DNA from 2 places in the Paenibacillus sp. FSL P2-0121 genome. Region 2 is predicted to be linked to the other one. Evidence: riboswitches for the same ligand, from Rfam matches in the RefSeq annotation. Region 2 holds a riboswitch; the other holds the start of a gene.
What was found. Region 2 has a riboswitch for S-adenosylmethionine ahead of metA (homoserine O-succinyltransferase). Riboswitches for the same ligand answer to the same signal wherever they lie in the genome.

Region 1 (3,421 bases), 3.1 Mb from region 2:
TGATGCAGGTATTTAGTGGGGCGGCTGTGGTTTACACCTTAGATAATGAAAGATTGTACATATTTGCCGCTTTGGCTCATATTTTGCTGATTGCCAGTTTGTTTGGTGTCTTATGTTATATGAGTGTAAGAGTCTGGCAGCTAAATCGCTCGAGTAGTGTCGTGTCTGGAAAAAATGTAACGAGCCCAATGATTCCACCGCCTTGGTAGAACATTCCCTCCGTGGATAGAGGTGCTTCACCCGCGGAATAATAAAGTGGAAATCGGTATATCGTGGAGCTGATTGGCCGATGCTTACGTCGCGAGTTTTGTACGAAGCAGTCCATGGAAGCAGACGCTGAACAAAACTTTAGGAGGACTGGGATATGCTGCGGGTATTACTTGGAGAGCCGCCTCGAAAGAACAGCGGTGTGTTGGCTGATGCGATGGAGAATATGGCCACTTTTGCAGCATTGCTGCGCAAGGAAATGAGTGCCCATGAGGATAATGACCATGAATACCGCAAGCTGGAGATTTGGACACGTGGGCTGATTTCCTCTCTGGATGAACTGGAGCAAAGTTGGTTCGCGGCCGCTTTTTACCGGAAATTAGTGATTGCGGGTTATATGGATGATATGACACCGGTGGAACAGGGCGATTATGCACGTTATGTTTATTTTTATAAAGATGGCTTTATCCGGGTTTTCTCTCTTCTGGACAAGCTTGGGACGGTACTGAATCATTTTTATGATCTCAAAACATCCAAATTAAAAACGCACTTTTCTTACTTTACAGTGCTGCGTCAGCTTCAATTATTGAATGTGCATCCTGCATTAGCGGATCAACTGGAAGAGATTAAGAACTCCTACCGCGATCCATTGGAGAATTTACGCAAGCGCAGAAATGCTGAAATTCATTATATGAATTCCGAAATGCAGGATGATTTGTGGCAGCGGCACCAAGGTCTGCATGACAAAATTCAGCTCGAGGATCTGGATAGCCATCTTGAGGATTTAAAACAATCGCTCGAAATGAACTGTAAGACATTAATCGCGGCATTCAGCTACAGCAATGAACAGCTGCGTAAGGAAATAAGCAAGGTAAAGAGCATAAAATCGTAATTGTTCAATATATTTCCTTTTGACAAAAATAGATAAACTCACTATACTTATGCTTGCATTAAAGTATGTACGATTTCAGAAAAAATATAATTTCATAACTTTATCTTATCGAGAGCGGCGGAGGGATAGGCCCGATGAAGCCCGGCAACCGATTTGTATCCAGCGCGGGAAGCGTTGTACAAATGTCATGGTGCTAATTCCTACAATGGCGCAGGTTGCGGTCGTTGGCAGATGAGAAGGCATTGTCTTAATAAACCCACAGAGCCTCTTGCGATCTGCATCGATCGTTGGAGGTTTTTTTGTATAGAATAAGTGAAGTATAAAGGGGGGGCGACGAGAGTTGATTAATCTAAAAGGGATAACAAAGGTTTATGGAAAAGGGAGTAATGCGGCAACAGCACTTTCTGGATTGAATCTGTCCATCGAGAAAGGTGAAATATTCGGAGTCATCGGCCACTCTGGAGCCGGGAAAAGTACATTGATCCGTTGCATTAATCTGTTGGAACGTCCGACAGAAGGAGAGGTCTGGGTAGACGGTGTTGAGCTAACCAGTCTTAACCAAGGTCAGCTGCAGGAACAGCGGCGCAAGATTGGGATGATTTTTCAACATTTCAATTTGCTGTCTTCAGCGACCGTGTACGATAATATTGCCTTTCCACTGCGCCTTGCAGGTACGTCGAGAACAGCTATTGATACAAAAGTCAAAGACCTGCTCGCTCTAGTTGGGCTTGAAGAACATAAAGATAAGTTTCCTTCTCAGTTATCTGGAGGACAAAAGCAGCGGGTCGGCATCGCCCGGGCACTAGCCAGTGACCCTGATGTGCTGCTGTGTGACGAGGCCACTTCTGCGCTTGATCCCCAGACAACAGATTCCATTCTTAAGCTGCTGCTCGATATTAATAAAAGATTCCATTTGACCATTGTGCTGATCACACATGAAATGCATGTAATCCAGAGCATCTGCGACCGTGTCGCGGTCATTCATGGTGGTGGGATTGTTGAGCAAGGCAAAGTTACAGAGGTATTTCTCAAGCCGCAGCATGAGGTTACACGCGATTTCATCCGCAGTGAGACACAGAATGAAGGACCTCTTCGAGTGGCGCTTGATGCTGCTGCCGGGGATAACTCTCAAGCTGTCAAAATTACTTTTTTCGGAGAAAAAACTTACGGCTCGGCACTATCCGATGTCGTGCGTGATACGGGTGTAAGCTTTGCAATCTTACATGGTACCATTTCAACGATTAAAGATGTGCCTTATGGACAGATGATTGTGCGGTTCGAAGGGCCAGCTGAGGCGATTGCTGTAACGATCTCCAGGCTAATTGCTCAAGGCCTTGATGTGGAGGTGATTTCGTAATGAATTTTGCAGATCTAAATTGGCAAGAAATGATGGATGCTACGGTTGCTACTATAAAAATGATATTTTTTTCCGGATTGTTCACAATTATTCTTGGTTTACCACTCGGAATTCTATTGTATTTATGGGGGAAATCGAATAGTATAGTAATCAGAGTAACTTACTCGGTCTTATCATTACTTGTAAATATTCTACGTTCCGTACCCTTTATCATTTTGATGGTGGCTCTAATTCCTTTCAGCAAAGCCGTTGTTGGAACCTCCATTGGTGTACTCGGTACGATTCCACCTCTGGTGATTGGTGCAGCTCCGTTTTTTGCCCGCTTGGTAGAGACGTCGTTAAGAGAGGTAGACCGCGGAGTCATCGAAGCCGCACAAGGTATGGGAGCATCGACGAACCAAATCGTTATGCGTGTTCTTTTGCCAGAAGCTCGTCCAGGCCTGCTCGCTGGAGTTACGATCACACTGGTTACACTGGTCTCCTATACAGCAATGGCTGGTATGGTTGGGGGCGGCGGATTAGGTGACTTGGCGATTCGTTACGGCTACCACCGCTATGAGACGGAGATTATGATTGTTTCTATAATATTTATTGTCGTACTGGTGCAATTGCTACAAATGGCCGGTGACCGACTCGTAAAACATTACACACGGAAATAAGGTACATCCATATATATCCTTATTCAATACAAAATATAGATTAGAGGGGGATTTACAATGAAAAAAGTACTACTTACATTTTTTAGCCTGACACTGGTTGCGGTGCTTGCGGCTTGCGGTAACAACAATGCATCTAATAATGCTGGGAGCTCGGCTGCTACAACAGCACCAAACGCAGAAGCAACAAGTGAACCTACTAAAGATCCAGTAAAATTGGTGATTGGTGCCTCACCTGTTCCTCATGCTGAAATTTTGAAGGCTATTGCTCCATTGCTTGAAAAAGATGGAATTACACTTGAAATCAAA
Region 2 (3,421 bases):
GACCAGTTTCTAGTAGCTTTTTATCATATCAAAAAGACGAAGGCTTCCTTACACCATAGGGTTAAAGGGCCTTCGTCTTGCCTATTCGTCCGTTTATTTTCATAGCCATTCTTTCTTGCGGAATACATACAGCATCCCACAGCCTAACGTCAACATTAGACCTATAACGGCAAAATAACCGTATTTCGTATGCAATTCCGGCATATGATCAAAGTTCATCCCATAGATTCCGGTAATTACGGTCAAAGGCATGAATATCGTTGTAATCGCGGTAAATACTCTCATAATTTCATTGGCGCGGTTGGCGATACTGGATTGGTAGGCCTCACGTAAGTTGCCCATGAGATCGCGGTACGTCTCAAAGGTTTCGGATATTTTAACTGCATTTTCATAAATGTCGCTAAAGTATTTCTGCAGCTGATCATCAATCAGACGGAGATCTTTTTTATTCAGGGTATTGATAACCTCTTTCTGTGGTCCCAGCATCTTCTTTAACCATAAGATCTCACTTCGCAGACCGATAATCTCACTCAGATGAGATTTCTTGGTATGCATTAGAATATCCTCTTCAAGCTTCTCAATCCGGGCTTCAATTCGGTCACCTACGGAGAAATAATTATCTACGACAAGGTCGATAAGCAGGTAAAGGAATTGGTCGGGTTCGCTAACCTCTTGTTCCCATAACATGGGCTTCAGGACGCGTAGCTCGTGAATCTTTTGTTTCGTTACAGTAATAATATAATGTCTGCCCAAGAATATATTGAGCGCCCGCAGGAAGATTTCCTCATCATCAAAGCGGATGCTGTTTACAACAATAAAGTAATGACTTTCGTATATTTCGATCTTTGGACGTTGATCCTCTTCACTAAGGCAATCCTCAACAGCGAGATCATGCAGGTTGAACAGGGGCTGAAGCAGCTCCAAATCCTCCACATCTGCATCAATCCAATAGAACCCTTCTGTTGGGGGTGTCAATGTTTCATCAATTTCATCAATAGGTGTAAAAACCCCTGCATTCACCAGCCGGATTTTCATCTGATTCCACTCCTTCTATCCCCGGGTCTTCACCAGGGACTGCTAATTAAGCACAGAGAAAAAATCAGCTTGGCCGGCGTTACAATCAATAAAAGAGGCCGAATGACGATTCGAGGGCATGAAGAAGAACTGCTCCCGCCGCCGGCAAGCTGATGATTATCCTGTGTGGTTGCTCATTCTGTACACTTAATTGCGAGCTCGGGTCGCCTTCCATTCTTCTTCTCACCTCTTCTTTTCGTTCAGGTATGAAATACTTGTCTAGTATAACAACGGAGTATGCCTCTTTCAAGCAAATTTATTGTTACTTTGAGGCTACTTCAGCATTGTATGGACTTGACGAAAAGGAGGTTCATGATTTAAAGTAAATTTTAAAGAAGTTTAAACTGAATACAGCTAAATCTTATCAAGAGCAGGTGGAGGGACTAGCCCTATGAAACCCGGCAACCGGCGTGTGAACGCACGGTGCTAATTCTTGCGGAACTTTGCTGACGACTAACCCTCGTCCAAAAGTTTCTGGCAGATGAGAGAGGCGCATATGACTGTAGATATGACCTTTCTCGTTTTCCGAGAAAGGTCTTTTTATTGTCCAGAAAGCCGCGATGTGACAACATAACCTAAATACAGTTAAGGAGTGGAAAGACAATGCCAATTAAAATTCCCGACAGTTTACCAGCAAAAGAAATACTATCCGGTGAAAATATTTTTGTGATGGATGATAGTTTGGCTTTCCATCAGGATATCCGTCCACTAAGGATTGCTATTCTGAATCTCATGCCGACTAAAGAAACGACGGAGACTCAATTGCTGCGTTTAATAGGAAATTCACCGCTACAGGTTGACGTTACCTTGCTGCATCCACGCTCACATACTTCTAAGAATACTTCTGCTGAGCATTTGAGAAGCTTTTACAAAACTTTTGACGAGATCAGCCACCGCCGTTTGGATGGTCTTATTGTTACAGGAGCACCCGTAGAGCAAATGGAGTTTGAGGAAGTATCCTATTGGGAAGAGCTAAAAGAGATTTTTGAATGGAGCAAGGATAATGTGACCTCGACCATGCATATCTGTTGGGCGGCGCAGGCAGGGTTGTATCATCATTTTGGTGTTCGTAAAGTAGCTTTGCCTGAAAAATGTTTTGGAGTATTCTCCCATACGATTAATCAAAATAACATTAAATTGCTGCGCGGCTTTGACGAGGTATTCCATGTACCGCATTCCCGTCATACCGATGTCTCCCGCGAAGATATTGAGAGCAATCCAGATCTGCAGATTCTGGCGGAATCCGAAGAAGCTGGTATGTATCTAGTAGCTACGACCGACGGCAAACAAATATTTGTGACCGGACATTCCGAATACGATCCATTATCCTTGAAATGGGAATATGATCGTGATTTGGAGAGGGGCATGGAGATGGCCTTGCCGAAACACTATTTCCCTAAAGATGATCCAGAACGAACACCTCCTGCAGTGTGGCGTGCACATGCCAACTTATTATTCTCTAATTGGCTCAATTACTATGTATATCAAGAGACACCTTACGATATCGACCCGATTGTTTATTAAGATCAGCGCTACATTACAATTTAGGAGGCATTTATCATGGACGACAAACTTAGGATTGAAAGTAGACTGGCACAAATAGGTTCACAAGAAGATCCGGCTACCGGAGCCATTAATTTTCCTATCTATAATGCTACGGCATTCCGTCACCCGAAGCTTGGGCAGAGCACAGGTTTCGATTATAGCCGTACCAAAAGTCCAACCCGTTCCGTACTAGAGAATGCGGCTGCGGAATTGGAGTCTGGTGATGCAGGTTTTGCCTGTAGTTCTGGGATGGCAGCTATTCAAACCATATTTACCCTGTTTGGGCAAGGCGATCACTTGATCGTTTCGCTGGATCTTTACGGCGGGACCTATCGTTTGTTGGAACGAATTATGTCCAAGTTTGGAATCACTGCTTCCTATGTAGATACGAATGATTTGGATGCGCTTGAGGCTTCACGCCTTCCAAATACGAAGGCGATATTTATTGAAACGCCAACGAATCCTTTGATGATGGTTACGGATATTGCAGCAGTAGCTACTTGGGCCCGTCATCATGGGCTGCTCACAATTGTAGACAATACACTGCTGACTCCATTTTTCCAGCGTCCTCTGGAATTAGGTGCAGACATTGTAGTCCATAGTGCTACCAAATATTTGGGCGGACACAATGATGTACTTGCTGGTCTTATTGTATCTAAAGGGGCTGAATTATCCGCTGAAATAGCGATTCTACATAACTCTATTGGCGCTGTGCTTGGGCCAACAGACAGTTATCAGCTGATGAGAGGCATGAAGACACTGGCCCTGCGTATGGAACGGCACGAGAGCAATGCGCTAGCAA

Region 1: it holds a riboswitch for S-adenosylmethionine, as region 2 does, so the genes downstream of both, MKY54_RS26000 (methionine ABC transporter ATP-binding protein) here and metA (homoserine O-succinyltransferase) in region 2, are expected to answer to the same signal.

Annotation. Positions count from the first base shown of each region.
Region 1 covers NZ_CP150245.1:5,896,050-5,899,470, reverse strand. Annotated here, with positions in the region: gene MKY54_RS26010 (heme A synthase) at 1-209, shown strand, start outside; gene MKY54_RS26005 (Cthe_2314 family HEPN domain-containing protein) at 365-1,099, shown strand; SAM riboswitch class I at 1,202-1,337, shown strand; gene MKY54_RS26000 (methionine ABC transporter ATP-binding protein) at 1,440-2,456, shown strand; gene MKY54_RS25995 (methionine ABC transporter permease) at 2,456-3,115, shown strand; gene MKY54_RS25990 (MetQ/NlpA family ABC transporter substrate-binding protein) at 3,173-3,421, shown strand, end outside.
Region 2 covers NZ_CP150245.1:2,044,649-2,048,069, forward strand. Annotated here, with positions in the region: gene MKY54_RS08925 (HRDC domain-containing protein) at 1-13, shown strand, start outside; gene corA (magnesium/cobalt transporter CorA) at 100-1,035, opposite strand; SAM riboswitch class I at 1,433-1,562, shown strand; gene metA (homoserine O-succinyltransferase) at 1,678-2,598, shown strand; gene MKY54_RS08940 (PLP-dependent transferase) at 2,635-3,421, shown strand, end outside.